Regions from separate parts of the Segeticoccus rhizosphaerae genome, predicted to be linked through region 3. Evidence: predicted binding sites of a transcription regulator. Region 3 holds the regulator's gene; each other region holds the start of a gene.
The links. Region 3 encodes LexA, which represses DNA repair genes until DNA is damaged. Its sites were predicted from a motif close to TCGAACANNTGTTCGA; they were not measured.
Positions count from the first base shown of each region.

Region 1: a site for LexA is predicted at 1,608-1,623, ahead of FCN22_RS08165 (DUF6504 family protein). Genes of this name have one in related genera too.
Region 2: a site for LexA is predicted at 2,050-2,065, ahead of FCN22_RS11410 (alpha-ketoglutarate-dependent dioxygenase AlkB). Genes of this name have one in related genera too.

Region 1 covers NZ_SWMA01000008.1:40,558-50,906, forward strand. The annotation lists gene FCN22_RS08155 (catalase) at 1-661, shown strand, start outside; gene FCN22_RS08160 (YbaK/EbsC family protein) at 934-1,443, opposite strand; gene FCN22_RS08165 (DUF6504 family protein) at 1,709-2,101, shown strand; gene FCN22_RS08170 (SAV_6107 family HEPN domain-containing protein) at 2,238-2,723, shown strand; gene FCN22_RS08175 (DNA polymerase III subunit alpha) at 2,716-6,663, shown strand; gene dinB (DNA polymerase IV) at 6,764-7,990, shown strand; gene FCN22_RS08185 (SCO2097 family morphological protein) at 8,137-8,580, shown strand; gene FCN22_RS08190 (DUF456 domain-containing protein) at 8,670-9,155, opposite strand; gene FCN22_RS08195 (DUF7455 domain-containing protein) at 9,159-9,386, opposite strand; gene FCN22_RS08200 (DNA gyrase/topoisomerase IV subunit B) at 9,780-10,349, shown strand, end outside.
Region 2 covers NZ_SWMA01000014.1:56,710-67,058, reverse strand. The annotation lists gene FCN22_RS11425 (Fur family transcriptional regulator) at 1-339, shown strand, start outside; gene FCN22_RS11420 (isoprenyl transferase) at 349-1,173, opposite strand; gene recO (DNA repair protein RecO) at 1,170-1,898, opposite strand; gene FCN22_RS11410 (alpha-ketoglutarate-dependent dioxygenase AlkB) at 2,088-2,717, shown strand; gene FCN22_RS11405 (S1C family serine protease) at 2,777-3,901, shown strand; gene FCN22_RS11400 (maleylpyruvate isomerase family mycothiol-dependent enzyme) at 3,985-4,815, shown strand; gene leuA (2-isopropylmalate synthase) at 4,976-6,781, opposite strand; gene FCN22_RS11390 (MFS transporter) at 7,040-8,368, opposite strand; gene FCN22_RS11385 (M20 metallopeptidase family protein) at 8,371-9,615, opposite strand; gene FCN22_RS11380 (Lrp/AsnC family transcriptional regulator) at 9,749-10,349, shown strand, end outside.
Region 3 covers NZ_SWMA01000060.1:1,366-11,714, forward strand. The annotation lists gene FCN22_RS20695 (FUSC family protein) at 1-1,450, shown strand, start outside; gene FCN22_RS20700 (hypothetical protein) at 1,510-2,118, shown strand; gene FCN22_RS20705 (LysM peptidoglycan-binding domain-containing protein) at 2,146-2,571, opposite strand; gene lexA (transcriptional repressor LexA) at 2,927-3,649, shown strand; gene FCN22_RS20715 (NAD-dependent protein deacetylase) at 3,685-4,524, opposite strand; gene FCN22_RS20720 (patatin-like phospholipase family protein) at 4,545-5,816, opposite strand; gene FCN22_RS20725 (aminotransferase class V-fold PLP-dependent enzyme) at 5,861-6,979, opposite strand; gene FCN22_RS20730 (LysR family transcriptional regulator) at 7,061-7,990, shown strand; gene FCN22_RS20735 (DNA internalization-related competence protein ComEC/Rec2) at 8,121-10,349, opposite strand, start outside.

The DNA.
Region 1 (10,349 bases), on a different contig from region 3:
CGAGGAGGCGGCGACCTACCGGTTCAACCCGTTCGACCTGACCAAGACGATCTCGCACCAGGACTACCCGCTGATCGAGGTGGGCCGGATGACGTTGGACGAGAACCCGACCGACTACCACGCGCAGATCGAGCAGGCCGCGTTCGAGCCGAACAACATGGTGCCCGGGATCGGCCCCAGCCCGGACAAGATGCTGCTCGGCCGACTGTTCTCGTATGCCGATGCGCACCGTTACCGGATCGGTCCCAACTACCGTGAGCTGCCGGTGAACTACCCGCGGCACGCCCCGGTCCGGTCCTACTCCAAGGACGGGGCGATGCGCTACCACCCCGTGTCCGACCCGGTCTACGCGCCCAACTCCAAGGGCGGTCCGAGCGCCGACACCGCGCGCTTCGGTGAGCCGGCCGGATGGCGCACCGACGGGGACCTGGTGCGGTCGGCATACACGCTGCACGCCGAGGACGACGACTTCGGCCAACCGGGCACGCTGGTCCGCGAGGTGCTGGACGACGCGGCGCGCGAACGGCTCGTCGGCAACATCGTCGGGCACCTGTTGGACGGGGTCAGCGAGCCGGTGCTGGTTCGGGCCTTCGAGTACTGGCGCAACGTGGACCAGGACCTCGGCGACCGCGTGGAGTCGGGAGTCCGCGAGAAGCAGTAGCCGGTCCACACCGGCAGGCCTGGCTGGCCTGGCTGGCGTGACGTCGGCACGGCACGGCACGGCGCGGGACCGGCACGGGTCCTCCCCTCCCAGGACCCCTGCCGTTCCCGTGCCGGCGCACACACGCCACCCCACCGTGTGGTGCGGTGCGGTCCCATGGTGGCGGATTTCGGCCGCGTCGGCATCCGCAGAGTCTCAGCCGGCGGACCGAGGTGCCCAGTCGGACCCGTTGCCCGGGCTGCGGACCGGTGACCAGGCGGCGGCTCGGGTGCTCAGGCGACCTCTGCCGACTGCCCACCGGTGAGGCGGAGCAGCTCGTTGTACGACGTGGGGAACACGGCCCGGGGATGACCTGCGGCCGCCCACACCTGGCGGTAGCGGCTCAGGGCGATGTCGACGACCGTGAGCGGTGGCGTGCGGTGTGCGATGGGCGGCACCCCGCCGATGGCGAACCCGGTGTGCTCGCGGACGAAGGCGGCGTCCGCCTTGCTGATCTCGTCGAGACCGAGCGTGTCGGCGACCTGGACGATGTCGACCCGGTGGGCGCCCGAGGCGAGGACGAGCAGGGGAGCGACCTCGCCGTCCTCGAGGTGCGCCCGGAAGATCAGCGAGTTGGCGATCTGGCCGATGTCGATGCCGAGCTGGTCGGCGGCCAGGCGCGCGGTGCGGGCGTGCTCGTCGAGGATGGTCACCGCACCCCGGACCCGTTGCTCCTGCAGGACCTGGACGACGCGGAGCACGGAGGGGCTGTCACGCACCTCGAACCCTGAGGCTTCGGTCATGACGAAACGGTAGCCATGACCCGGTCCGTTTGCCCCCGAGACTCGCCATCTGGACGGCGCTGGGCCGGTCCGGGACGTGCGGGCGTCGCGGTGTGACGGCCGCGTCCGAGGTTCTCCACAGGGACTTGACGGGCTGTCGGCGCAGTGGGGTACATTCGTCCGTATCGAACAAACGTTCGAGATAGTTGGTTCGTCCGGTGTGGCGGCGGGCGCCTCGACCCCGTCCGCCGCCCTGCCGGGCGGCGAGGCCCGCGGAGGAGTGGTCATGGTGCGTCGTTACCACGAGCCGGTCGAGGTGCAGTCCCGGTCAGACGTCAGCAGCACTGGCAGCACGGGCAGTACTGGCAGCACGGGCAGCACTGTTCTGGCCGCCGCTCCCTCGGCCTTCCTCTGGCGGGGACGGCTCTACGTCGTCCGGGAGGTGCTCGACCACTGGCGTGAGCGCCGGGCGTGGTGGCGGGACGCGCTGGACCGGTCCGGGTTCGACGCCGGCTCCAGTGAGGACACGACCGGCGATGGCGTGCCCGGGCCGGACGACCTCGAGCAGGAGATCTGGCGGGTCGTGGCCAGTGCCGGACGCCACCGAGGCAGCGGGGTCTACGACCTGGCCGGAGGTGACCGAGACCAGGCCTGGCGCCTGGTCCGCGTCGCGGACTGACCGGTCTGCACCGCACCGGCCCCGCCGAGACCGCACCGACCACGCGCACGCGGTCCGTCGGCGACCAACCGTCCGCAACCGACCGACCGCAACCAGCCGACCGCACCAGCCATCGCCACAGACCAAGGGAGACGACGTGACCACCATCCACTCCACCGCCGCGGCACCGCAGGCCCCGGTCGCGGACACCGTGCTCGAACTGCTGGAACGCTCGCGGACGACGTTGCTGGCGGCCTGTGGGGCCGGCAGCGCGGGTGAGCGCTACGTCGATGCGCACCTGGCTGCGTTGCGGGCCGCCGCGGCCCTGCTCGCGGCCCGGAGCAAGCCGGTCGCCCGCTCCAGGCCGCGCAGTGTGTGGGAGGTGTTGCCCACCGTCGCCTCCGACCTGGGGGAGTGGGCAGCCTTCTTTGCCGGGTCCGGCCGGCGGCGAGCGGCCCTCGAGCGGGGCTCGGCCACCGCGAGCAGCCGCGAGGCCGACGACCTGCTGCGGCAGGCCGAGATCTTCCTCGAGCTCGTCCAGGCGCACCTCGGTCTGCCGATCAGTGCGCCGCTGCCGCAGTTCATGACCCCCACGGCGTCCGAGCACGCCGCTGCGACAACCTGGCAGGAGCCCGGTGAGTGAGTCCTTCGCCCACCTGCACGTCGCGTCCGGGTTCTCTCTGCGTTACGGCGCCTCGACCCCCGCCGCGCTGGTGCAGCGGGCCGCCGATCTCGGTCAGCCCGCCCTCGGCCTGACCGACCGCGACGGGCTCTACGGTGCAGTGCGGTTCGTCCAGGCCTGCACGCAGGCGGGGATCGACCCGGTCCTCGGGGTCGACCTCGCCGTGGAAGATCCCACAGCGGGTGCCGGGCTGCTGAGCGTTTCTTCGTCCGGGCGGCGGGTGCGGGTCCACCCGGTCAAGGGCGGTGCGGTGGTCGACGACCGGCATCCCCGGGTGACCGTGCTCGCCCGGGGGCAGGCGGCGGGGGTGGCGCCCGGTCTCGGCTGGGCCCGGTTGTGCCGGCTGGTGACCGAGACGCACCTGCGCGGCGAGCGCGGCACTCCGGTCAGCACCCCCGAGCTGATCGCGACCTGGTCGCGGGTCGACCGGTCCGGCGATCCCCAGAACCCCTCCGTCGGCGACGACCCCGGCGCCGCTCTCGTGGTCCTGCTCGGCCCCGGCTCCGACGTGGGACGAGCCGTCCTGCGCCGCGACCTCGTGCGGGCCCGGGAGCTGCTGCGGCGCTGGCAGGAGCGCCTGCCCCGCGACGGGTTGGCCATCGAGGTCGTCTGCCACGGCGGGCCGCCGGGAAGCCCGGGAAGCCGCGGTCACGCCGCCCGGCTGTGGGGGCTCGCCCTCGAGTCGGGGGTCCCGGCGGTGCTCACCGCCGCCGTCCGGCACGTCGAACCGGCCGACGCGATGACCGTGGACGTGCTCGACGCCGCGCGGCGGATGGTGCCCCTGGACACGCGACACCTCGACCGGGTCACCACCGCCGGCCACCTGGCGGAGACCGCCCGGATGCTGGAGGTGGCGAAGGAGGTGGCGGAGGCTTTGGGCCCGTCCAGCGGGACGGGAGGTTGCGGTGATGCCGTGGCTCGTGCCTCGGCTCTGGTGGAGGCGACGGTGGCCCTGGCCGGCGAGTGCCGGCAGGACGCCCGCACCGACCTCGGCATCGGGTCGGTGCACCTGCCCGAGGGCTCGGTGCTCGGGTTGACGCCGGGCGACGACGCCCAGGCGGTGCTGGCCGCTCGCTGCCGCGCCGCGATCGCCGGCCGTTACGCCGGGGCGGGTGAGCGCGAGCGGCGGGCCGTGGAGAGCCGGCTCGAGGACGAGCTGCGCACGATCGCCGCGTTGGGCTACCCGACATACTTCATGACGGTGGCCGCCGTGTGCGACCTGATCCGCGACATGGGGGTCCGGGTGGCCGCGCGGGGCTCGGGAGCCGGCAGCCTGGTCAACTACCTGCTCGGCATCAGTGGGGTCGAACCGCTGCGCCACGACCTGCTGATGGAGCGGTTCTGCACCCCCATGCGCGCCCAGCTGCCGGACATCGACGTCGATGTCGAGTCGGCTCGCCGCACCGAGGTCTACGAACGCATCCTCGAGCGGTTCGGGGGCGATCGGGTCACCTGTGTCTCGATGATGGACACCTACCGGGTCCGGCACGCCATCCGCGACGTGGCGGCGACGCTGGGGTTGCCGCCCGCCGAGACCGACGCGCTCGCCAAGGCCTTTCCCCACATCCGCGCCCGGGACGCCCGCGCGGCCGTCCGCGAGCTGCCCGAGCTGCGCTCCAGGGGCCTGGACGCGCCCCGGCTGAAGCTGCTCTTCGAGCTGGTCGAGCGTCTGGACGGGCTGCCCCGGCACGTGGCCCTGCACCCGTGCGGCGTGGTCCTGTCCAATCGAGGGCTGCTCGACCGGACGCCGGTGGAGGCCAGCTGGCTGGGCTTCCCCATGAGCCAGTTCGACAAGGACGACGTGGAGACGCTCGGCCTGCTCAAGCTGGACGTGCTCGGCATCCGGATGCAGTCGTCGATGGCGCACGCGGTCGACGAGGTCGCCCGGGTCGACGGCATCACCATCGACCTCGACGACCGTGAGCAGGTGCCGCTCGACGACGAGCAGACCTTCGAGCTGATCCGGTCCACCCGCACGCTCGGCTGCTTCCAGATCGAGTCGCCGGGGCAGCGGGAGCTGATCGGCAAGTTCGCGCCGGAGACCTTCGAGGACCTCATCATCGACATCTCGCTGTTCCGGCCGGGGCCGGTCAAGTCCGACATGGTCACGCCCTTCCTGCTCGCCCGGCAGGGCTGGCGACCGCCCGAGTACCTCCACCCGACCCTGGAGCCCGCGCTGCGCAGCACCTGCGGCGTCGTGGTCTTCCACGAGCAGGTGCTGCAGCTGGTGGCCGAGACCACCGGAGTCAGCCTGGCCGAGGCCGACGAGGTGCGCCGTGCCCTCGGGTCCCCGGCCGGGCAGGAGGAGGTCGAGGCCTGGTGGCGACCCGCCGCGGCGGCGCGCGGCTACGAACCGGCCGACGTCGACCGGATCTGGGAGGTGCTGGCCGCCTTCGCCTCGTTCGGCTTCTGCAAGGCCCACGCGGCGGCCTTCGCGCTGCCGACCTACCAGTCGGCCTGGCTCAAGGCGCACCACCCGGCGGCGTTCCTCGCCGGGGTGCTCACCCACGACCCGGGCATGTACCCCAAGCGGCTCATCCTCGACGACGCGCGAAACACCGGGGTCGCGGTGCTGGGGCTGGACGTCAACCGGTCCGGCGCCACCTACCGGGTGGAGCCGGTGGGGCGGGACGGACGGACGGACGGCGACGCGGAGGGGGCCGAGGCGAAGGCGCCCACACGCAGGGGTATGACGGGCCACGCAGGTCACGCGCGGGGCTACGGCATCCGGCTGTCCCTGTCCGACGTCAAGGGGATCCACGAGGACGAGGTGACGCGCATCGTGGCCGGGGCGCCCTACGCCTCCCTGGCCGATTTCTGGCAGCGGGCCCGGGTGTCGCGTCCCGTGGTCGAGCGGCTGGTGCTCGCCGGGGGGTTCGACTCGGTCTACGGGCTCGGGGGCGACGGGGGCGCGGCGCTCGGTCGCCGCGGGCGGATCACCCGACGCGACCTGCTGCTGCACGTCACCGAGCTCGACCGGTGGTCCCGATCGATGGCGCGTCGCGGCAGTGCCGCGGGGGTGGCCGCGACGAGCAGCCGCCCGATGACCGGAGGCGGGGGCCCCGGTCAGGCAGGACAAAGGGTGGCCGAGCGCGCGGCCGGGCAGGCGCGGGGGCGGCGCCCGAGCGCACGCCGCCAGGCCGGACCGGCCCAGCTGATGCTCGACCTCGGCGATGCCCCCGAGCTCGTCGCCGGTTCGGGACTGCCGGAGATGACCGCAGCCGAACGGGTCCGCGCCGAGCTGGACGTCCTCGGCCTCGACGTCAGTGCCCACGTGATCGACTGCTACGCGCCCCTGCTCGACGCGTTGGGGGCGACCTCTTCGTCACGGTTGCTGCAACAGCGCAACAGGGCCGAGCTGCTGGTCGCCGGCGTCAAGGTCGCCACCCAGACCCCACCGATCCGCTCAGGCCGCCGGGTGGTCTTCCTGACCCTCGATGACGGCACCGGCCCGATCGACGCCACCTTCTTCGAGGACGCGCAGGGCCCCTATGCCGCCACGGTCTTCCACTCCTGGATGCTCCTCGTGCGCGGCGTCCTGCGCCGGACCGGGCCGAAGGGGGTCTCGCTGCGGGCCACCGGGGCCTGGGAGCTGTCGGGGCTCTGGGATGCCTGGTGCCGGGGCGGGCTCGAGGCGGCGCAGGCGGCGCTGGCCGAGGCCGATGCCCGGGCGCGGGGCCTGGCCGAAGCGCAGGAGAGGGCGATGACCGAGCCCTCCGGACACCGGGTGCTGGTCCACGCCTCCGGTTTCAAGCAGTCGCCCTACGCGGATGTCCGGCCCGCCGGGCCGGAGACCAGGAACGGCCGGCTGGTGCAGGACCGACCCGGGGCGACAGGCAATGGCAATGGTGCGCCGCCACGCAAGCTGTGGCACTCCAGCCCGGGCAGCGCGGGGGGCTGATTGAGCGGCGACGACAGCGTGAGGAAACGAGCGGAGCGAGGCCCGGAGCGCCGAGGAGCGCGACCATGAGCATGAGCGACGAGCGAGGTAGATCACCAGCATGAGCAGGCGAGCGTTCGACGCACCGGAGCGCACGGCATACGGGGGACGTGCGGCACCCGACGACAGCCGCTGCCCGATCCTGCACGTCGACATGGACGCCTTCTACGCCTCGGCCTCCCTGCTGCACCGGCCGGAGCTGCGAGGGACTCCGGTCATCATCGGCGGAGGCAACCGGGGCGTCGTCCTGTCCGCCACCTACGAGGCCAGGAGCTTCGGGGTGCACGCGGCGATGCCGATGACGCGAGCCCGGCGGCTGTGCCCGCAGGCCACCGTGCTCGCCCCGGACCACCGGCTCTACCAGCGCATCTCCGACGCGGTGATGGCCTACTTCACCAGCATCACCCCTGTCGTCGAGCCACTCTCGGCGGACGAGGCGTTCCTCGACGTCTCGGGCTCTCGCCGTCGGCTCGGGCGGCCGGGCGAGATCGCGGCCAGGATCCGCGACACGGTCGCCGACGAGCAGGGGATCACCTGCTCGGTCGGCGTGGCACCGACCAAGTTCCTCGCCAAGCTGGCCTCCGGCCTCGCCAAGCCCGACGGGCTGCTCATCGTCCCCGAGGACGAGGCGGTCGACCTGCTGCACCAGCTCCCGGTCGGAGCGATCTGGGGCGTGGGCGACCGCACCGAGGAAACGCTGGCTCGGCTCGGGCTGCACACCGTCGCCGATCTCGCCCACACCCCGGTGGAGACCCTGCGCCGCGCGCTGGGTGACGCGGCCGGGCCGCACCTGCACGAGCTTGCCTGGGGCCGGGATCCACGCCCGGTGGTCCCGGCCCGGCGCGAACGCAGTATCGGCTCGGACGAGACGTTCGACCACGACGTGGACGACCCCGCGGTGATCCACCGCCAGCTACTGCGGCTCAGCGACCGGACGGCGGCGCGGGTCAGGGCCGCCGGCCTGGTCGGGCGCACCATCCAGCTCAAGGTGCGCTTCTCGGACTTCACGACGATCACCCGCTCGCGCACCGTGCGGGAGGCGACCGACGTCAGCCGGGAGGTCTACGCGGTTGCCCGTGACCTCTACGACGCGCTCGGTCTCCGGCGGGCCCGGATCCGCCTGGTCGGGGTGCGCATGGAGGGGCTACGGGAAGCCGCGGGCTCACCGATCCAGGGGCTGCTGGACGAGCCGGAACACGGCTGGAGGGAGGCCGATCGCGCCGTCGACCGGGCCAGCGCGCGCTTCGGCGCAGGGAGCGTGCGGCCGGCCGCGTTGATGGACCGATAGCGCTCGCGGCGACTCCCGGCTACCGTATCCGTCCCGGGCGACATATCCTTAGGAGGAGAACGGAGAGCGAAGGAGAAGCCACAACTCCATTTGGCCAGTCCACCGCTCGCCGGTACCAAGGTGCCGCCCGCGCACAGGAGGTCGAGATGCCGCTCTCTGAGCACGAGCAACATCTGCTGGAGCAGATGGAGCAAGCGCTGTATGCCGAAGACCCCAAGTTCGCGTCCCACATGGTGGGTTCGAGCGCCAAGGCTCGGCAGCGACGTCGGATCATCATCGGCGTGGTGATCGCGGTCGTCGGCCTGGTCCTCGTCGTCCTCGGAGTCATGGGCCAGCAGACCTGGCTCGGTGGCATCGGCTTCGCCGTCATGGTGGGCGGTGCCGGCTTGGCGATCACGCCGGCACGCGTCCGCACCAAGGGGGAGAAGCATCCGGGGATCGGGGCGGTCGGTGAGGACGGCAAGGTCGAGAGCGTGCGCAAGCCGGGCAGTGCCGGACGTCGCAAGAAGGGTGCGCCGCCCTCGCGCGGGAGTTTCATGCAGCGGCTCGAGGCCCGCTGGGACCGCCGCCGCGACGAGGGCTGGCACTGAGGGGACGAGGACTGGCACTGAGGGGACGAGAGCTGGCGCCGAGACGTGCCGCCTGACCCGAAGGGGACGCTGGACGCAGCCAGCTCCAGTCAGCGGGTGACGAAGACCGTGACGCCCCATCCGGCGGCGACCACCAGACCGGTGAGCAGTTCGATTCCGACGCTCAGCGCGATCGCGCGCAGTGCCTGTTTGGTGGAACCCCACGCAATCGGATGCGACCGCTGGCGGGCGCTCTCGGCGAGGTAGACCCCCAGCACAAAGCCGAGCGGGAGGCCGACGACCGGGAGCACGAAGAACCCGACCACGCCCAGCACGACGCCGGCGAGTGTGGTGGTGGTGCGCACGCCGGCGCGGCGCATCCGTCGCCCCGGAACGAGGTACTTGACCAGCGTGCCGACCGCGATCAGGAGGGTGGCGCACCCGAGGACCACCCATCCGAGGGTGATGCGGGCCTCCGTCGCCCACAGGGCCACGCCGGCCCAGACCAGCAACAGGCCGGGTAGCAGGGGGACGGCGATGCCGACCAGCCCGACCAGCATCATGGCCCCGGCGACCAGGGTCACCGGAGCCGGCACAGATCAGCTCTCGTCGACGGCGGCGGTGGGAGAGGGATCCTCGTGGAGTCGGTCGCTCTCGTCCTGGATCTCGAGGGCGAGATCGCGCAGCTTGGGAAGGTGCTCGCGGCCGTGGTGCGCGCAGAACAGCAGCTCGCCGCCTGCGGTGAGGCGGGCGCGCACGTAGGCCTGGGCGCCACAGCGGTCGCAGCGGTCCGCTGCGCTCAGGGTCGGTGCCAGTGCAGTTGTCACGTCAGCCATCCTTATGTCGTCGTGGGCGCCTGGGCGCCACCGGCGGGGGTATCACCCGATTGCTCGGGCACGTCATACTGGGACGCACACGAGGTGGTCACGGTTGCCCTGTGCTGGCCACCGTCTCGCACCCGTCCGTCCCTTCTCCAGTTGTGCTTGTCGTGGTGCTCGTCGATCGTGCTTGACGCTGATTTCAACAGTGAAGCACGCTCTTTCGTTCCCGCGAGCCAACGGCACGGCATGTGGACACAATCACGGCCGATTTCGCTCAGCGCGCAACTGCCTCCGGCCGTCGCCGCCGCGTGCCTGCCGGGCCCGCGAACGCGGGCGAGTTAACCTGCCCCCAACCGAAACCGTCACTTCCGCACGCCCGCTCGAAGGAGTCCTGTCTCCGTGGCCGCCACTCGCACCGTCAAGACCGCCCCCAGCAACTACACCGCTCGCCACCTGCAGGTGCTCGAGGGGCTGGAGGCGGTGCGCAAGCGACCCGGCATGTATGTCGGGTCCACCGACTCGCGTGGCCTGATGCACTGCCTGTGGGAGATCATCGACAACAGCGTCGACGAGGCGCTCGGCGGTTACTGCGACCGGATCGAGGTCGTGCTCCTGGCGGACGGCTCGGTCGAGGTTCGCGACAACGGCCGCGGCATCCCGATCGACATCGAGCCGAGGACCGGACTCACGGGTGTCGAGGTGGTCTTCACCAAGCTGCACGCCGGTGGGAAGTTCGGGGGTGGCTCCTACACGGCGTCCGGTGGCCTGCACGGCGTCGGCGCCTCGGTGGTCAACGCCCTGTCGGCGCGGCTGGACGTGGAGGTCGACCGGGGCGGCAAGACCTACGGCATGAGCTTCCGCCGGGGTGAGCCGGGTGTCTTCGACGACCCCAGGTCGGGCAAAAGCCCGGAGGCGACCTTCACGGCCTACGTCAAGAACAGTGAGCTGCGGGTCGTCGGCAAGGCGCGG
Region 2 (10,349 bases), on a different contig from region 3:
GACTTCAGCTCCGCGCAGGAGCTGCACGCCCGGCTGCGGGCGTCCGGCGACGCGGTCGGGCTCGCCACCGTCTACCGCACGCTGCAGGCGATGGCGGCCGACGGTGACGTGGACGTGCTGCGGACCGATGACGGCGAGGCCGCCTACCGGCAGTGCAGCACCGGCCACCACCACCACCTGGTCTGCCGGACCTGCGGCGCGACGGTCGAGGTCGAGGGGCCGGCCGTGGAGAAGTGGAGCGAGCGGGTCGCCACGGAGCACGGTTTCACCGACGTGCACCACACGCTGGAGATCTTCGGCACCTGCGCCGACTGCGCACGCGCCGCCCGCTCCTCCTGACGCCTGCGATCAGGAGGGCCGGGAGGCGGAGTCGATCGCGCCGCCGTAGCGACGGTCGCGGTCGGCGTAGATCTGGATCGCCCGCCACAGGTCGCGCCGGTCGAAGTCGGGCCAGAGCGTGTCGAGGAAGACCATCTCGGCATAGGCCGACTGCCAGAGCAGGAAGTTGCTGGTGCGCTGCTCCCCCGAGGAACGCACGAACAGGTCGACGTCGGGCATCTCCGGGTCGTCCAGGTGGCGGGCGATGGTGCGCTCGTCGATCGAGCGCGGGCTGAGCTGGCCCGCCTTGACCAGTTCCGCGATCCGCCTCGTGGCGTCGACGATCTCGGCCCGGCCGCCGTAGTTGACGCACATGTTCAGCGTGATCACGTCGTTGTGCCGGGTCATCTCCTCGGCCGCCTCGAGCTCCTTGATCACCGAGCGCCACAGGCGCGGCCGCCGCCCCATCCAGCGCACCCGCACCCCCCATGAGCTCATCACGTCGCGCCGACGCCGGATCACGTCGCGGTTGAACCGCATCAGGAAGCGCACCTCCTCCGGTGAGCGCTTCCAGTTCTCGGTGGAGAACGCGTAGGCCGAGATGTGCTTGACCCCGATCTCGATCGCACCGGCGACCACGTCGAGCAGCGACGACTCGCCCGCCTCGTGACCCTTGGTCCGGGGCAGGCCCCGGGCGTTGGCCCACCGGCCGTTTCCGTCCATCACCACGGCCACGTGCCGCGGCACCAGCGCGGCGGGGATGGCGGGCGGTCGGGCCCCGGACGGGTGAGGGGCCGGCGGCCGGGGCGCCCGCGAAGTATCGGAGCGCAGCGGAGAACTGCGTGGGGTGTTCATGCCCGCTCCACGAGACGCAAGGATCGCACGCCCCGCTCGAGGTGCCACTGGAGGAACGCCGCGACCAGGCCCGAGCCCTCGCGTTGGTGCCGCGGATCGCTGCAGTCGGCGAGCTCCCAGTCGCCGCTCAGCAGCGCGGCCAGCAGCTCGAGGGTGAGCGGGTGCGGCGCCGCCGACCCGGCTGGCCGGCAGGACGGGCAGACCACCCCTCCGCCTGCGACGTGGAACGCCCGGTGCGGCCCGGGGGCACCGCACTTGGCACAGTCCACGAAGCTCGGCGCCCACCCGGCGACCGCCAGCGAGCGAAGCAGGTAGGCGTCGAGCACCAGTCCCGCGTCGTGCTCCGCCCCCGCGAGCGAGCTCAACCCACCGGCGAGCAGGTTGAACTGCTGCAGGGCCGGCTCCCCCTCCTCCGTCAGCCGGTCGGCCGTCTCGAGCATGGCGCTCGCCGCGGTCCAGGCGGAGTAGTCGCGGGCGATCGTGTCGCCATACGGCGCCAGTGTCTCGGTCTGGGTCACGGTGTCCAGCGAACGACCCTCGTAGCACTGGAGGTCGACCACCATCCCCGGTTCGAGGCGCGAGCCGAACTTGGACCTCGTGCGCCGCACGCCGTTGGCCACCGCGCGCACCTTGCCCCGCGACCGGGTGAGTGCGGTGACGATGCGGTCGGCCTCACCCAGCTTGTGGGTGCGCAGGACGATCGCCGCGTCGCGGTACAGGGGCATGGCGCCATTGTCCTACGTCGCCCCTGCGATTGCGGTATGCCGTGCCGGTGTCCACGCTCGTGGTCGACGGTGGTGAGGTTCGAGGCCAGAAACGCCGCCTGCTCTCCCCGACAACCATTCCCGACGAGGGGCCCCCTCGAGGACTCCTGAATCAGACACCTGTTCGAATTCGTGCGGTAGGCTGACTCCATGGCCACGGCGCTCCAGGGATCACTGCTCGACCAGGTCGACGAGGTCGGGTTGCGACCACTCGGTCCGGCGGTCCGCCGCACGACACTCTCGCGCGGCGCCTGGATCGACCTGCGCCCCGGCTTCGTCACCGGCTCGGACGCGCTCTTCGCCCGCCTCGCCCGGGACGTCCCGTGGCACGGCGAGCGCCGTCAGATGTATGAACGCGTGGTCGACGTGCCACGCCTGCTCAGCTTCTACGACGAAGATGACACACTCCCCGATCCGGTGCTGCTGCAGGCCCGCTCGGCCCTCAGTCGCCACTATGCCGGGGAGCTGGGCGAGCCGTTTTGCACGGCAGGACTGTGCTTCTACCGCGACGGGCGCGACAGCGTGGCCTGGCACGGCGACACGATCGGGCGCAGCCGCACCGAGGACACGATAGTCGCCATCGTCTCGGTCGGCACTCCCCGGGCGCTGTTGCTGCGTCCTCGCGGTGGGGGTCGGACCCTCCGCCACGTGCTCGGGCACGGTGACCTCATCGTCATGGGCGGCTCCTGCCAGCGGACCTGGGAACACGCCATACCGAAGTCCGCCAAACCGGTCGGTCCACGCATCAGCATCCAGTTCCGGCCCCGCGGCGTCCGCTGACCCTGCAGCTGCGCAGGACGCCCAGCGTGAAAGCCGAGGAATCGGGTAGCAACTCGAAGGTGAGTCCCCTGCCGCGCACCGCACACCGCCCGACGCGCCGCGTGGCGTGCGCGGTCCTCGGTCTGGTCACCGCCGGCGCCCTCAGCAGCTGCACGGATGGCGGCTCTTCCGCCTCGTCGGGGACGCCGACCGCCACGGTGACGGTCACCGCACCGCCGCGATCCTCCCCGTCCACCAGCACTCCCCCGCGAAAAGGTCAAGCCGGGCCCGGCCTCGGCGTCGTGCCCCAGGTGGTGCAGACGGTGGAGCCGTCGGTGGTCACCATCATCAGCAAGGTCGGCCTGGGCAGTGGGGTCATCTACAAGGCCGACGGCACCATCGTCACCGATGCGCACGTGGTGGAGGGCCAGGACAAGCAGCCGTTCCGCACGGTCGAGGTGCAGTTCGCGGACGGCAAACGGGCCAGGGCCAGCGTGGTGGGCGTCGACGACGTCACCGACGTCGCGGTGATCAAGGCGAAGCGCACCGGCTTGCCCGCGGCCCGGTTCAACGACACGCTGCCGGTGGTCGGAGCCCTCGACGTCGTCATCGGCAGCCCGCTGGGGCTGGAGCAGACCGTCACAGCAGGCATCATCTCCAGCCTGCACCGAAACATGCCCCCGTCGAAGGAGGCGCCGCAGGGGCTGATCGACCTGATCCAGACCGACGCGCCCATCTCGCCGGGCAACTCCGGGGGTGCCGTCGCCGATGGCGACGGCACGGTGATCGGTCTGTCCGAGGCCTACCTGCCGCCGAGCTCCGGGGCGGTCGCGATCGGCTTCGTGACGCCCGCCGCGACGGTGACCAGCGTGGCGGACCAACTGCTCGCGACCGGCAACGTCAAGCACGCCTTCCTCGGGATCCAGCCGGCCGACATCACGCCACAGACCGCCGACCAGTTCAACCTGCCCACGACGAAGGGCACCCTGGTGGTCGCCGTGACCAGGGGCAGCCCGGCTCAGAAGGCGGGTCTGCAGCCCGGAGACGTGATCACCAGGCTCGGTGCGACGACGATCGACACCGTGACCGACCTGCTGGCCGCCTTGCGCAAGCAGCAACCGGGCTCCACGGTGCCCCTCACCTACGCGCGAGGCTCCAGGACCAGCACCGTCAAGGTGACCCTGGCGAACCGCCCGGCTCCCTGACTCCTGTTGCGACCCCGGGAGTGGCTCGCGGGAGGGCGATAAAGCGCTGTGACCCGCTTGCCTCCGGTGGCTACGGTGCGGTCATGCCCACCGAAGATCCCCAGACAGTGCCCGGCAACCAGCTGGACTACCTCGACCACCTTTCCCGAAACTCCGCACGGTTCCGGGAGGCGCTCCACGACGCCGATCCCACCGCCCGCGTGCCCACCTGCCCCGACTGGGACGCCGACGACCTGTGGTGGCACCTCGGAGAGGTGCAGTGGTTCTGGTCGCAGGTCGTCGGTGGGCCTCTCACGGACGGCGACGAGGTCGAGGCCCTGCAGCATCCGACGCGTCCGACCGACCGGGCCGGACTCGAGCAGTTCCACCTCGAGTCGAGCCGGGCGCTGCAGCGGGCGCTGGCCGAGACCCCGCCGAGCACCAGGGCCTGGACCTGGAGCGAGGAGCAGACGGCCGGGTTCAGTCGCCGCCGCCAGGCGCACGAGTCACTGATCCACCGGCTCGACGCCGAGCTGACCGCCGGCACCCGCACCGATCTCGACCCGGCCCTCGCTGCCGACGGCGTGGACGAGGTGCTGCGGATCATGTATGGCGGTCACCCCGGTTGGGGCCGGTTCGTTCCCGAGGAGGGCGCCACCATCCGGCTGCGCACGACCGACACGGGCGACAGCTGGCTGGTCACCCTCGGCCGGTTCGTCGGGCACGACCCGGGCTCCGACGAGGACCGCGACGACCCCGACATCGGCATTGCTGCGAGTGACACCGGTGAGCCGGCGTTGGCCGCGCTCAGCGGCACGGCCGCCGACCTCGACTGCTGGTTGTGGCACCGGCCGCCCGTCGGCGAGATCACCCGAGAGGGTGACTCAGGGGTCATCGGCCGCTTCGAGCAGATCGTGAGCGCCGACATCGACTGACGCGCCACGTCGGGCCAGGCGCCGCAGTCCGCCAGCCGCGCCGCCCGTGCCCGCACCGAGCAGGACGTCACGTCATCCCCCCTCGTGGGGAGTGATCGTGAGGTTTGGTGCGCTCCGGTGTCGCCTTTCCCACGATCACTGCCCACGGGCGGAGGAAGGGTCAGCCGATCGGCACCCGGACCGGCTGCCCGGTCGGCACGTCGTGCATCGGCGCCTCGCCGCCCAGCTCGGGCTGGTCACGCACCGCCCGGTTGACCGCCGAGAGCACGGCCGTCATGGATGCCTTGACGATGCTGCCGTGCAGGCCGACGCCCCACAGCACGCGGTCGCCGATGGCGCACTCGACGTAGGCGGCGGCCTGCGCGTCCTCGCCGGCCGACATGGCGTGCTCGTGGTAGTCCAGCACCCGCACGTCGATGCCGATGCCCGCCAGCGCGTCGATGAACGCGTTGATCGGCCCGTTGCCGGTGCCCTCGACCGTGGTCTCGCGGTCGCCGTCGAGCATGGTCAGTGACAGGTGGTCTCGGCCGTCGGCGTCGCTGTCGATGGTGCTCGTGAGGGGTGCGAACCGACCCCACGTGCGGCCCTGGCCACCCTTGGCCGGCAGGTACTCGTCGACGAACCTCGCCCACAGCGCGTCGGGAGCCACCTCACCGCCGTCCGAGTCGGCGCCGGCCTGCACGACACCGCTGAACTCGATCTGCAGTCTGCGCGGCAGGTCGAGCTGGTGCTCGCTCTTGAGGATGTAGGCGACACCACCCTTGCCCGACTGGCTGTTGACCCGCACCACGGCCTCGTAGGTGCGGCCGACGTCGTGCGGGTCGATGGGCAGGTAGGGCACGCCCCACGGGATCTCGTCGACGGTCTTGCCGGCGGAGGCCGCGTCGCGCTCCATCCACTCGAAGCCCTTCTTGATGGCGTCCTGGTGGGAGCCAGAGAAGGCGGTGTAGACCAGGTCGCCGCCGTAGGGGTGGCGCTCCCCGACCGGCAGCTGGTTGCAGTGCTCCACCGTGCGACGGATCTCGTCGATGTCGGAGAAGTCGATCTGCGGGTCGATGCCCTGACCGAACAGGTTCATGCCCAGGGTCACCAGGCACACGTTGCCGGTCCGCTCGCCGTTGCCGAACAGGCACCCCTCGATCCGGTCCGCGCCGGCCTGGTAGCCGAGCTCGGCCGCGGCCACCGCGGTCCCGCGGTCATTGTGTGGGTGCAGCGACAGCACGACCGACTCGCGGCGGTCGAGGTGCCGACTCATCCACTCGATCGAGTCGGCGTAGACGTTGGGAGTGGCCATCTCGACGGTGGCCGGCAGGTTGACGATCACCGGGCGGTCCGGCCGGGCGTCGAAGACCTCGATGACCTCGTTGCAGATCCGCGCGGCGAACTCCAGCTCGGTGCCGGTGTAGGACTCCGGCGAGTACTCGTAGTAGACGGTCGTGTCCGGGATGGTCTCCTCGAGCTTCTTGCACAGCCGCGCGCCCTGCAGGGCGATGTCGACGATGCCGTCCTGGTCCATCCCGAAGACGACCCGCCTCTGCAACACCGAGGTCGAGTTGTAGAGGTGCACGATGGCCTGCTTGGCACCGCGGATCGAGTCGTAGGTGCGCTCGATCAGGTGGTCCCGCGCCTGCGTCAAGACCTGGATGGTGACGTCGTCGGGGATGTGCCCGCCCTCGATCAGCTCCCGCACGAAGTCGTAGTCGGTCTGGCTCGCCGACGGGAAGCCGACCTCGATCTCCTTGTAGCCCATGCGCACGAGCAGGTCGAACATCCGCCTCTTGCGCTCGGCGTTCATCGGGTCGATCAGGGCCTGGTTGCCGTCGCGCAGGTCGACCGCGCACCAGCGCGGGGCCCGGGTGATGCGCTTGTCGGGCCAGGACCGGTCTGGCACGTCGACCACGATCTGCTCGTGAAAAGGACGGTACTTGTGGATCGGCATACCGGACGGCTGCTGGGGGTGGATCATCTTCTCGCCTCTGCGTCTTCGCGTTTCCGCTGTTGCTGGTGTGCCGGCCTGGGCAACACGACTCCGCGGCGAGGGGCGGCCGTCTTAGTGGGCCCCGCCGCGGCAGCGAAGGAGGAGCAACGCTCCTGGCGCGATACGCACGAGACACAGCGTATGCCGTGACTGCCCTCGTCGTCCATCGCTCGGCCCCGCGTCCCGCATGGTGGAACGAGCGGGAGGCGGGGCCGAGTGGGGACACAGTCGTCGTGGAAGTGCCGGCTACGCCGGCGAGTCGACGGCTTCCTCGTGCAGGTGACGGCCCCGGGTCTCGGGCAGCCGGGAGATCACGACGGCCGAGATGATCAGCAGCACCAGGGTGTAGCCGGTGAACGCGGAACGCCCGAAGGTGTCACCCATCCAGGTCTGCAGGTAGGGCGCGGTGCCACCGAACGCGGCGACGCAGATCGAGTACGGCACCCCCACCCCGATCGCTCGGATGTGGGTGGGGAACAGCTCGGCGTAGACGGCCGGGATGATGGAGGCACCCGCGGCGATGAAGATCAACGCGATGGACATGGTGAGCGCGAGCTGCCAGGCACTGCCTCTCAGCATCCACTGCAGCGGGAAGAGCAACACGGCGAGTCCGATGGCGTTGGTCAGCAGCACCGGTTTGCGCCCGATCCGGTCAGACAGCTTGCCCCACAGCGGCAGCACGGCGATGAACACGACGTTGGCGACGACACCGGCCCACAGCGCCGAGTTCTCGTCGATGCCCAGCGAGCTGATGGCGTAGGCCGGGGCGGAGATCGCCCAGGCGTAGTAGGCGACGGTCAGCCCGACGGTCAGCCCGATCACCTGGCCGGCCTGCTTGCGGTGCCTGACGATCTCCGGCCAGATCTTCGGCTTGTCGGCCGCGGGCTCCGACTCCACGTCGTCCTCGAACACCTCGGTCTCGGTCATCTTGCTGCGCATGTAGACGGCATACAGCCCGAAGACACCACCGACCAGGAACGGGATCCGCCAGCCGAAGGAGTCCATCTGGCTCTCGACCAGCACACTGGTGAGCACGACTCCGAGCAGCACGCCGAAGACGTTGCCGATCGAGCCGGACACGTAGATCAGGCTGGCCCACAGGCCGCGCCGCTCGGCGGGCGCCTTCTCGGAGATGTAGGTCTGGGCCGAGGGGAGCTCGCCGCCGTGGGCCAGGCCCTGGAGCAGGCGGGCGAGCACCAGGATCAGCGAGGCGAATGCGCCGACCGACTCGTAGGTCGGCGACACCCCGATGACGATGCTGCCGATGGCTGCGGTGCCCACGGTCGCCGACATGGCGAACCGCCGGCCCGTGTGGTCCGCGATCCAGCCGAAGACGAACCCACCGAACGGTCGCGCGACGAAACCGACCGCGAAGACCGCCAGGGTGGACAGCACCGCCGAGACCGGGTGTGCCTTGTCGAAGAACTGGGTCGCGAAGAAGGGAGTGAAGATCGCGTAGACGCCCCAGTCGTACCACTCGAGGGCGTTGCCGACCCCGGTGCCGAGGATCGTCTTGAGCGTGCTCTGCTCGGCCGGGGCCGCGGGAGCGACGTCGGTCTGCGAGGTGTTGGTCATGGTCATGCCACCGTCCTGGAGGGTGCGGTCGTGGGAGTGGTGCGGGCCAACCGGCGGGTGGCCAGCTCGGCATACGCTGCGGCACCGTCAGCGAGCACGGCGTCGTCGAAGTGGGCGAGCGGGGAGTGGTTGAAGGGCGCGGTCGCGAGGTCCACGCCGTCGGAAGCGGCGCCGAGGAAGACGAAGCTGCCCGGGACGGCGGCGAGGACCCGGGAGAAGTCCTCGGATCCGCCGAGCGGGACGGCCATCTGCTCGTGCCGGGTGCCGTCGAAGACCTCCCGCAGGGTGTCCGCGGCGAATGCGGTCTCGTCGACGTCGTTGACGGTGACGGGGTACTGCCCAATGTAGCGAGCCGTGGCCTCGAGCCCGTGGGCCTGCGCGATGCGCTCGACCAGGGCAGGAGCCTCGGCCTGCATCCGCGCGCGGGCCTCCGGCGAGAAGGTGCGCACGGTCGCCTCGAACCACGCGTCGTCGGGAATGACATTGGCCTTGGTCCCGGCGTGCAGCTGGCCGACGGTCACCACGACCGGGTCGAACGCGTCGAACCGACGCGTGACCAGGGTCTGCAGCGCGGTCACCATCTCGGCGACAGCCGGCACCGGGTCCTTGGCGCGGTGCGGCGCGGAGCCGTGGCCGCCGGCGCCGTGCACCGTCACGTGCAGCTCGTCGGACGCGGCCATCATCGTCCCCGGTCTGGTGAGGAACCGCCCCTGCGGCACCGCGGAGGAGAAGACGTGCAGTCCGTATGCCGCGTCCGCCCGCCGGCCGGCCGCATCCAGCACGCCCTCGTCGATCATCACGCCGGCACCGTCGTAGCCCTCCTCGCCCGGCTGGAACATGAAGACCACGTCACCGGCGAGGTGGTCGCGGTGGGCTGAGAGCAACCGGGCCGCGCCGACCAGCATCGAGGTGTGCAGGTCGTGGCCGCAGGCGTGCATCGCGCCGTCGAGGCGGGAGCGGAAGGGCACGTCGACCTGCTCGTGCACCGGCAGGGCGTCCATGTCGCCGCGCAGCAGCACCACCGGCGACCGGGCGTCCGTCGCGTGAGGCGCCCGGCCGCGCAGGACCGCCGTGACCGACGTCGTGCGGGTCCCCGTGCTGGTCTCCAGCGGGAGGCCCTCCAGGGCCGCCAGCACCCGCGCCTGGGTGCGTGGCAGCGTGAGACCGACCTCCGGCTCCCGGTGCAGAGCGCGGCGCAGGTCGGCGAGGTCACCGCCCATCGAGTGGGCGTCCTCCAGCAGGTCCATGAGAACTCCGTCTCGTCGGTGGGGGTGAACCGTGCGCTGTGGCCCGGATGGTGGAAAAGTGTGCAGTCGCAGGAGTTTGTTACCGGCGAGAACGCTCGTTCTGCTCATCACGGCCCCCGATATGAGGTGAATCGTGAACACCGCCCGGCTGGACGAGCACGACCTCGTGCTCGTCAACGCGCTGCAGATCGCGCCCCGCATGAGTTGGGCGGAGGCCGCGCGGATCCTCGGCTCGACGCCACACACGTGGGCCTCGCGCTGGGCGCGGCTGCGTGCCGGCGGGTTGGCCTGGGTGACGGCGCACCCGGGGTGGCTCGGGGCCATGACCGTGGCCATGGTCGAGGCCGACTGCGCTCCAGGGACCCGCGCCGACGTGGTTCGGTCGTTGTGCCTCGACCCGCGGGTCGCGTCGATCGAGGAGGCGGCGATCGGCTGCGACCTCGTGCTCACGGTGATCACCCGCGACCTGCCCTCGCTGACCACCTTGCTCCTGGAGGACCTTCCGGGCGAGCACCACGTGACACGGCACCGCTCCTACATCGCCACGGCGATCCACCGTCAGGGATCGGGGTGGCGGCTGCGGGCGCTCGACGCCGAGCAGCGCACGTCCCTCGAGTCGCTGCGGGTGCCGTCGGCCTCCGGGGGCCGCCGCGACCCACCGCCCGGGGCCTGGCCGCTGGTGGAGGGGCTGGCCCACGACGGGCGTGCGACGGCGGCCGAGCTGGCCCGGACGA
Region 3 (10,349 bases):
CGTGGCGGCCGTCGCCGGTCTGGCGCGGTTGCTCTCCGATGCCACCCGCACAGGCGGACCGGCAGGCATCTTCCCCGTGTTCGCCGTCTCGGTGTGCGCCGAGCTGCCGATCGGCCCGGAGGCCGTGGTGCCGGCCACCCTCACCACCGCTGCCGTCGCGGGCTGGGCCTGGCTGGTGTGCATGTCCGGCTGGGTGATCCGTCACCACGGACCGGAGCGGGTCGCCGTCGCGCGGGCCCTCGAGGCGGTCGCCGACCGCGTCGGTGCCATCGGTGCCGACGGCGAGCTGTCAGCGAGACACCGCGCCGGCATGGCGCTCCGGGCCGCCTGGACATCCATCGGCTCGAGCGGGCGGACGTCTCGGTGGTCCGCGCGGCTCGAGGCCCTCTGCGCGCACGCCGAGGAAGTCACCTTCAGGGCGAGACTGGCCTCACACCGCATCGCCGAGTCGGGCCGCTCGGACTCGACCGGCGGATCGGACAGCGACGCCTCCTGGGCGGTCACCGCATCCGAGTTGCGGCGACTGGCGCGCGGACTGCGCCGGTTCGGCGAGATCCCGGACGTGACGCTGGGCAGGGGCGAGCAGGCCGAGCTCGACGGCCGGGACGCCGCCGACGCCCTGGCGCGCCCATCAGGACCGCCCCTGCTGCGCCAACCGCTGGAGCGCTGGGGCACGTCGATCACCTCCCTACGTCCGTCGGCGCCATTCGTCCCCCAGGCCATCCGGTCGCTCGTCGCGGTCGCGCTGGCCGTCAGTATCGCCCACCTGCTCGGCCTGGGGCACGCCTCCTGGGCGGCCGTCTCGGCGGTCGCCGTGCAGCAGTCGGTCAGCTGGTATGCCACGGTCGATCGCAGCATCCAGCGAGCCCTCGGCACCGGAGCCGGCCTGCTGGTGGGCGTGCTGGCCCTCGCCTACTCCCCCGGCGCCGGCCTGACCGTCGCCCTCGTGATCGTGCTGCAGGTCGGCGCGGAGCTGATGGTGGGGCTCAACTACGCGCTCTGCCTGATGTTCGCCACACCCATCGCGCTGCTGCTGGCCCATCTCGGCCACGCCAGCTCGGACACCACGCTGCTGGTCGACCGCGTCCTCGACACCTTCATCGGCATCGTCGTGGGCATCGGCTCGGCCTTCGCCATCCGCAACCGGCGCCTCGAGGGCGTCCTGCGCAGCGCGATGGACGACTGCCGCGCCGCCCTCGACGCCGCCCGCGGGGTCGCCGATTCGTCGCCCGCCGACCCCGCTGACGCCACCGGCCAGGACGCGGCGGCCCGCTTGACGGAGGCTCGGCGGCTGTCCGCCTCGATGTTCGTGATGCACGAGGCCTACGACGCGGCAGCCGGCGAACCCTGGTCGACACGGCTCCCTGCCGACGAGGCAGCCGACCTCGAGCGGGAGGGCCACCAGCTGCTCGCCCGCATCACGGCACGCAGAGTCGATCCTTCCGGTTGAAAGCCGGATGGAGTGGGTAGGTAATCAACGGTTCAACGACATCGTCCGAGGAGGACGAGATGCTGCACACCGCTCTACTCACCGCGCAGACCTTCCAGATCTCGCACTTCGCGCCGGTCACGCTCGGGTTCTTCGGTCTGGGCACCGGCTATCTCATCTGGGGACCACAGGAGCTTTTCGGCTACCCCGCCCGCAGTCCGGCGGCTGACCGCGCCACCGGCTGGTGGGGCGTCTGGTTGCCAGGCTTCTGCCAGTTCGTCACCGGCGTGATCCTCTTCGTCGGGATGACGTGGTTCCAGGTCTTCAAGGACCCGCTGCTCTACATGGCCGCCCTGGCGTTCTCCGCATACGGCATCCACTGGTTTGCCCTCGGGCTCAACCGGATGCAGGGCAACGAGGTCAGGACCAACGTGGGCATGTCCGTCGCCTACACGATCATCTCCGTGCTCGGCCTCGTCACCTTCTTCATGGGCGGCGGCTGGCCGGTCGGCCTGCTCTTCGTCGGCCTGACCTGGATCTACGTCGCGGACTTCTTCGCCAGCGCCGGCATCGCCGTGGCCGGACGAATCCTCGGCCTGGCCCACCTGTGCACCGGGGTCTGGCTGATGTACCTCACCTTCGCCACGACACTGAACATCGTCAGCGGCTACTCCCTGCCGGGCGGCTGATCGGCAGCCGGGCCGGCCGCTCCCCGATCAGCGGCCGGCCGATGGCACGACCAGCACCTGGCCGGCGTGCACCTGCATCGAGGTGAGGTCGTTGGCCAGCTGCAGCTGCACGACGGCGTCACGCACCGGCAGCTGCGGCAGCTCGGCCGCGGCGATGTCGGACAGGGTCTGTCCGGAAGCCACCGTGACCGTCGGCTGCGCCACGCCCGTCGGCGCGGAAATCCCGCTCGCCAGGCTCATCGCGAGGGTCAGGACCGCGGCGGTCACCAGCAGCGTGATCGCGAGGCGACCGCGCCGGGTGACTCGGCTGTGCGTCGGGCTCGCCTGCACGTCCGGTCCGGTCGGGACCAGCCGCAGGTGCGACCGACGGCCCGGCCTGCGGGTGTCGGGACCGGGGTGCGGTGCCGAGCACGGGGCCGACTCGAGGTAGCCCCAGGTCGTTGCTGCGCTCATGCTGTCCTCCAGACGATCGGTGCGGTCGGATCGGTCGCGACGAGCGGTGTTGAAGCGGTCGGTCCCGAACGCGTGTGCGATAGCACGCTTGTACGATTTCTAACACGTCGCGCCGACAATGTCGAGACACGCGTCGAACAGGTGTTTGGCCAACGTGTCCGAACTGCGTACGATGAGGTCATGTCCAGTAGCCAAGCAGCGACCACCGACAGGGCCCGCTGCGCGCGGTCTCGGGCGGCCGCCATACCGGCTCTGACCTGCACTGATGTCGACCGCCCTCGCCCTGCCGCGGGCCGACGCCCGTCCACGACCCGCCCGCCCGCCGCAGTCCACATCCACTGAAGGGGATGCCACGATGGCCAAGATCCACGAGATGCCCGAGCGCGACAAGGGCGACGGCCTGACGACTCGACAGCGCCGGGTCCTCGAGGTCATCCGCAACTCCATCGACCGCCGCGGCTACCCGCCCAGCCTGCGCGAGATCGGCGAGCAGGTGGGCCTGACCAGCCCGAGCAGCGTGGCCCACCAGCTGCACATGCTCGAGCGCAAGGGCTACCTGCGCCGCGACCCCAACCGCCCGCGCGCCATCGAGGTCGTATCCCCCGACCTGGGGCGCAGCGCGCGCGGCTACCGGGCCGGCGACTCGCGCGCGGCCTCCACCCCCGACGAGGTCGACGAGACGGGCATCGGCGACGAGCGTCCCGCCGCGTCCTACGTGCCGGTGGTGGGCCGCATCGCCGCCGGTGGACCGATCCTGGCCGAGGAGGTCGTCGAGGACGTCTTCCCGCTGCCCAAGCAGATCGTCGGCGAGGGCGAGCTCTTCCTGCTCAAGGTGGTCGGCGACTCGATGATCGACGCGGCGATCTGCGACGGCGACTGGGTGGTCGTGCACCAGCAGCAGACCGCCGAGAACGGCGACATCGTCGCCGCCCTGCTCGACCACGAGGCGACGGTCAAGACGTTCAAGCGCACCAAGGGACACGTGTGGCTGATGCCGCACAACGATGCCTACGAGCCGATCGACGGCGACGATGCCTCGATCCTCGGCAAGGTCACCGCGGTGCTGCGCCGCGTCTGAGTCGGACCCCTGCTGTCGCGGCCGGATCGTCCCGGTCAGAGGTCGGCCACCAGCCGGGTCAGCGTCTCGCCCAACGGGGCGTCCAGCCGCAGCGTTGCCTCACCGTCACCGCGCGACCAACCCCGGGTGACGATGGCGATCGGCATCCCCAGCTTGTCCGCCCGGCGGACGAACCGGTATCCCGACATCACCGCCAGCGACGACCCCAGCACCAGCAGGCCCGCGGACGATTCCACCAAGGCGAAACACTGCTCCACCAACGGTTTCGGCACCGACTCACCGAAGAACACCACGTCGGGCTTGAGCGTGTCGTGGCCACAGACCAGGCAGCGGGGCGCGCGGAACCTCTCGATCGCCGCGTCGGGGATGTCGACGTCGCCGTCCGGCCGCAGCTGGCCGACCGCCACCTCGAAGTCGGGATTGGCCTCGTCCAGCCAGGCCTGCACGTCGTCGCGCCGGTAGGTCTCGCCGCAGGTGAGGCAGCGCACCCGGTCGAGGGTGCCGTGCAGCTCGAGGACGTCGTGGGCGCCGGCCTTCTGGTGCAGCTCGTCGACGTTCTGGGTGATGACGCCCCGCGTCAGGCCCCGCCGTTCCAGTTCGGCAACCGCCCGATGTCCTGCGTTGGGCGCCGCCGCCTTGAATCGCCCCCATCCCATGAAACTCCTTGCCCAGTAACGCTGCCGGGCGCTGGAGGAGGCGACGAACTCGTCATACGTCATGGGGGTCACGCGCCGGATGCCCTCGGGGCCGCGGTAGTCCGGGATCCCCGACTCGGTGGACAGCCCCGCCCCGGTCAGGACGGTCAGGTCGCCGCCGCGTACCAACTGGACCAGCGCGGCATACGTCTCGTCCCGGGACGTGGCAACGGCGGTCATGCTCCCAGTATGCGGGACGGTCAGAAGCGCCCCAACAACGTGCGCCGTGACGATCCACGCAGTATGCCGTCCGCGACCTTCGCGTCGGCGACCTGCGGATGCGGCGGCTCCAGCGGTGCGTCGAGCCGGATCAGCTGTGGGGCGTGCTCGCGCACGGCCTGGTCGGCCACGAGGTATCCGTGTCGCTCGAGCACCTGCTGCAAGCCGTCGCTGAACGCGTCGAGGTCGGTGCGCACCGCGTTGATGCGTTCGGTGGTGGCGGCCGGGTAGTGGCCGGGGACAACGGCATCCAACGACCAGCTGGCTCCGGTGAGCGCGTCCTGGGCGAAGCGCGCCTGCAGCCACCGCAGCCGGGTGGTCTGGCCGCCGCTGGTGGCGATCCCGAGGATCTGCAGCAGCTGGCCCCACACGGTGTGCGTGGTGCGCGCCCGGAACACCGTGCCGCCGTCGCTGACCAGCACCGTCGCGTGGTCGGCCCACACTGCCTCGACCCCCAGCGTGTCGTAGGCGCCGCCGTCGGTGAGCTCGATGTGCCGCAGGATCTCGGCGTGCTGCTGCGGGTCGGCGTGCCCGGGTTCGCCGCCCTTCAGGCCCATCTCCACACCGTTGAGGACCTGCGGGGCGAAGAACGGCGGGTAGGCGCAGGTCGCGGCGACCGCGTCGGCGATGCGCAGTCCGGGCGGTGGGTCGGCGTGGCCGAGGCGGTAGTCGCCCACACGGCCGTGAGGCCGGCCCGCGTTGGGGTCAGCGAAGATCCACGAGACGCCGTAGGCAACCTCGGTCGCGCAGGTGAGCACCGCGGGACCGTCGGGCGCGTTGTCGCGCAGGTCGCCCGCCCACCACGGCACGGCCACGGACAGCCGGCCCGCGAGCGCTCGCACCGCGCTGTCCGGCATGAACCAGCGCGGCGGCCAGAGCTTGGCCAGCAGCGCGGGGGTCCGCACGTTGTGCCCGGCGAGGCGGCGCAACGGGTCGGCGACGTAGCGCTCGAAGCCATTCACCACCACCTCCCCGCCCGACTCGTCCGGCCAGACCAGCCGTGGGTCGGCGAGCAGGTTGGCGGTCAGTGCTCCCCCGGAGACGCCGCTGATCGACCGCAACCCGCCGAGGACGCCGAGCTCGTTGAGCCGGCGGACCGCGCCGAGGTGGAACAACGCCGCGCGGTAGCCGCCGCCGGAGAGGCAGAGCGCCGTGCCGTGCCGGGGTCCCGGCGCGGCCGGCCCGTCCGGTGCCGGCCCGGCCGCGGCCAGCTGGGCCGTCGCCGGACTCGCCGGGTGACGTGGTCGGGACACGCCACCATGCAACCACGTGGCGCCGACTTCGGCGGCCGGACGGGTTATCGGGCGTCGAGGGCGTCGGCCACGAGGTCGACATCGGCGGCGGTGTTCCAGACGTGGAAGGCGATCCGCACGCCCCCGGCCCGTGACGACACGGTGACCCCGGCGTCACCCAGCCGGGTGGCGATCGAACCGTCGGCGTCGTCGAGCCGAAGCACCGGCCGGCCTTCCGGGCGCAGACCGAGCCGCTCTCGCAGGCCGTCGGCGAGTGCCACGTCGTGGTCACGGATCGCCTCGATCGGCGCCATCGACATCACCTCGAGTGCGGGGACCGCGCCGACCCACGACAGCCAGGCCGGTGAGACGTCGAAGCGGCTGGCGTTCGAGGACAGCACCATGTCCGGTCCGTAGCAGGAGCCCCAGATGTCGTCACCGGCATACCAACCGGCGACCACGGGCCGCAGCCACGAGACGGCACCGGGGCGCACGGTGAAATACGTCGTGCCGCGCGGCTGGCACATCCACTTGTAGGCCGAACAGACGGTCAGGTCGTAGTCGCCCGCGTCGAACGGCAGCCAGCCCGCTGCCTGGGTGACGTCGCAGAAGGTGAGCGCGCCTGCAAGGCGAGCGGATTCGGCGATCGCCGCCCCATCACAGAGGCTCCCGCACGCGCTCTGCGCCAGGGAGAACGAGACCAGCGTGGTGCGCTCGGTGATCGAGGCGGCCACCTCGCCGAGCGGCACATGGCGGACACTGATCCGACCCGTCTGCGCCTGGACGAGGAACGGGAAGATCATCGAGGTGAAGTCACCCTCGACGCAGAGCACCTCGGCCCCGTCGGGCAACGATGCGGCGACCACCCCGGCATACACCGACGCCTGCGGACCGACTGAGACCCACTCGGCGGGCACGCCGACGAACCGCCCGTATGCCGTGCGCGCCGCCTGGACGTCGGCGTCGTAACCGGTGGCGGTCGCGCGGCCGAGCTGCCACTGCTCCAGCGCGGACCGGAGCGCCTGGACCACAGGCTCGGGCGGCAGGCCCATGGTGCTCGCGTTGAGGTAGCCGGGTGCCGGCGCAAACTGGGCCTTGAGCCGCGCCAGCGCGTCCGCGCTGGTGGAACTGGCGGGTGCGGGGAGCTCGGGCTGTCCGTGGCGCGGGGAGGTGAGAGTCGGCATACATCCACGATGACCGATTCCGACTCATCACACAAGACCACAAGTTCTTGACTTTAAGTAACGCTCGATTATGGTTGGGTCATGATCGACGCCGCCGGCCTTCGGGTGATGAAGGCGATCCACGACGAGGGCAGCTTCACGGCTGCCGCAGCCGCTCTCGGCTTCTCCCAGCCGGCCATCTCACAGATGGTGCGCCGGCTCGAGGAGCGCACCGGCACAGTGCTCGTCGAGCGGATGGGACGCGGCGTGCGGCTCACCGAGGCCGGGGACGTGCTCGCCCGGCACGCGGTGCCGGTGCTCGCGGCCCTCGAGGCGGCCACCGCCGAGGTGTCGGCCATCGCCGGGCTGCGCACCGGGCGGGTGCGGCTGATGGCGTTCCCCTCCTCGTCCGCGACGCTCGTGCCCCGAGCGCTGGCACTGGTCAAGGAGCGCTACCCCGACGTGAGCGTGAGCTTCCACGAGGCGGAGCCGCCGGAGTCGCTGGCCGCGCTGCGGGCCGGCACCTGCGACCTGGCGGTGGCGTTCGCCTACGAGGGCACCGACCTCGGCCGGGGCGAGGACGACCTGGACGGGCTGGTCACCCACAAGCTGCTCGACGACGAGGTGCGGCTGGCGCTGCCCAAGGACCACCCGATGGCGCAGGCGCCGGTCGCCGACCTGGCGGCGTTGTCCGACGAGACCTGGATCGCCGGCTGTCCGAGGTGCCGGGGCCACCTGCTCTCCCTCTGCGACAAGGCGGGCTTCGCGCCGGACGTCGCCTTCGAGACCGAGGACTACGTCGCGGTCCTGGGTTTGGTCGCCGAGGGGCTGGGTGTGGCGCTGATCCCCGATCTGATCCTGCGCAGCGCGAGCCATCCAGACGTGGTGACGCTGCCAGTGAACCCCGCCTCGCGGCGTGCCGTCCACGTGGTCACGACGGCGGACCTCGAGCGGGTGCCGGCGGTGCGGGCGACGGTCGAGGCGCTGCTCGAGGCCGCCGCCACCCCCGGCTGCGTGCGCGACTCCGCCTGAGCCGGGCCAACTCGCGCCTGCGCCCGCCGAGACCCCGCCCGGTTGCGATGACATCGCGCACTCGAGCCGCGCGATGTCGCCGCAACAACCGGGGCAAGTGGCGCACCAGATGGGCGAGGGCGGCATCGAGTCAGGAGCCGCGGGTGGAGATCGCGGGGCCCCCGTTGCCGGCGCGGGACACCGCGATGTCACCGCTGCGGTCGGTGCGGAACACCGTGAACTGGTCGTCGCGCAACACGGTGAGCGCGCTCGGCGCCGGGTGACCGTAGTCGTTGTCGGCGCCGACGCTGATCAGCGCGACGGGGGCGTGCGCGAGCTGCAACAGGACCGGGTCCTGCTTGGCGGAGCCGTGGTGGGCGACCTTCAGCACGTCGAACCGGGCCGGCCTGCCCTCCTGTTCCAGCGCGCGCCGCACCCGTCTGGCGGCTTCAGGTTCGACGTCACCGAGCAGCAGCATCCGCAGCCCGCCGAGGTCGACGTCGAGGACCACACTGGCGTTGTTGGGGATCGACCCGGTGTGCAGCTCCGTGGCCGGCCAGAGCACCGCCGCGCGCAGCCCCTCCCACCGCAGGACGTCGCCGGCATAGGCGCGGTGCACCGGCGTCCCCACCTCGCTCGCCTGCTCTCGGACCGCCCGTGCCTCGCCGGCCGGTTCGTCGACCGGCGAGACGTAGACCGCTCCGACCGGCCAGCCGTCGAGCACGGCGCCCAGCCCGTCGACGTGGTCGGCGTGGAAGTGGGTGAGGACCACGGCATCGACGACCTCGACATCGAGGCGACGCAGGCAGGTGCCCATCGCGTCTGGATCAGGACCGGTGTCCACCACGACGGCATGACCCGGCGCGCTGGCCAGCACGATGCCGTCGCCCTGCCCCACGTCGCACATCACCAGGAGCCAACCCGGCGGCGGCCAACCGACCGAACCGGTGGGCCACGTGCACGCCAGGGCCAGCAGCGCACCGGCCGCCGAGAGCCACGGCCGGCATCGGATCCGGGCGACCTGCCACGGGCCGGTGAAGAGGAGCACCAGGGTGACGGCTGCGAGCAGGACCGCCCCTGCGGCACCGTCCGGCCACGGCAGCTGACCCATCGGTACGGTGGCGCAGGCACGCGCGATCCAGGCGATGCCGAGCGTCGGGATGCAGGCGAGCCACGCGACGCCGGCCGCGACCGGGGCCGACACGAGGGCCACCAACGCGGCGAGCACCCCGAGCACGGTCGCGGGTGCCACGAGCGGCGCGGCCAGCAGGTTGGCCAGGACCCCCACGACTGTCACCGAACCCTGCAGCAGCACGATCACCGGAGCACACATCGCCTGCGCGGCAACCGGTATGGCGATCACGGGACCGAGCGCGTGCAGTCGCCCGGGCAGGAACCGCGCGAACCACGCACCCCACGACCGGACGAACAGCAGCAGGCCCAGTGTGGCGAGCGTCGACAGCGCGAAGCCGTAGGACCTGGCCAGCCAGGGGTCGACGCACAGCAGGACGATGACCGCAGCGGCCAGGGCCGGCAAGCCCATCCGGCGCCGGGACGTGCTCAGCCCGAGCAGTCCGATGGCTCCCATGACCGCGGCCCGCAGCACGCTCGGCTCCGGTCGGCAGAGCACGACGAAGCCGGCGAGGCAGGCGCCAGCCACGACCGGTCGCCATCGTCGTCGGATCCGGCACCACCCGCAGACCAGCATCGCCGCGGCCAGCACGACGGCGACGTTGCTGCCGCTGACCGCGGACAGGTGGGTCATCCCCGTGTCGCGCATGGCGTCGGTGAGGCCGGGCGGCGTTCGACTGGTGTCGCCGATGACGAGGCCCGGCAGCAGCCCCCGCGGGTCGGCCGGAAGTCCGTCCACAGCCTGTCGCAACCCCGACCGGACGTGCTCGGCGGCACGAGCGACCATTCCCGGCTCGCTCACCACGGAGGGGCTCCCCCGAGGGTTGAACACCGCGAGCACGTCATCGCCCGGCTCGGCCGGCCCGAACCGGCCCTTGGCACGGATCGTCTGGTGCCATCGCACCCGGGTCCAGTCCTCGTCGCCGAGGACGAGCACCGGCGTGCGCGGCTCGCTGCGTTGTCCTCGACCCACCACGACGTGCACCGACAGCCGCACCACCACCAACTCGGCACGGCGCGGCCCGACGGCCTGGATGACCTTCGGGTCGGAGATGACCACGGCCTCGATCTCGGCGCTGGCCCGCTGCGCGGCGAGGGTGGGCACCAGTCCGGCCGACCGTGTCTCCAGGTGGGCGGCCAGGGCCCCGAGGCACAGCGAGGTGGCGAGGCAGGCCGCGGCCGCGGCGGTCGACCAACGCCTCATCCGCGGGCGCTTCAGGCCCCAGCAGACGACCCCGACCAGCACGAG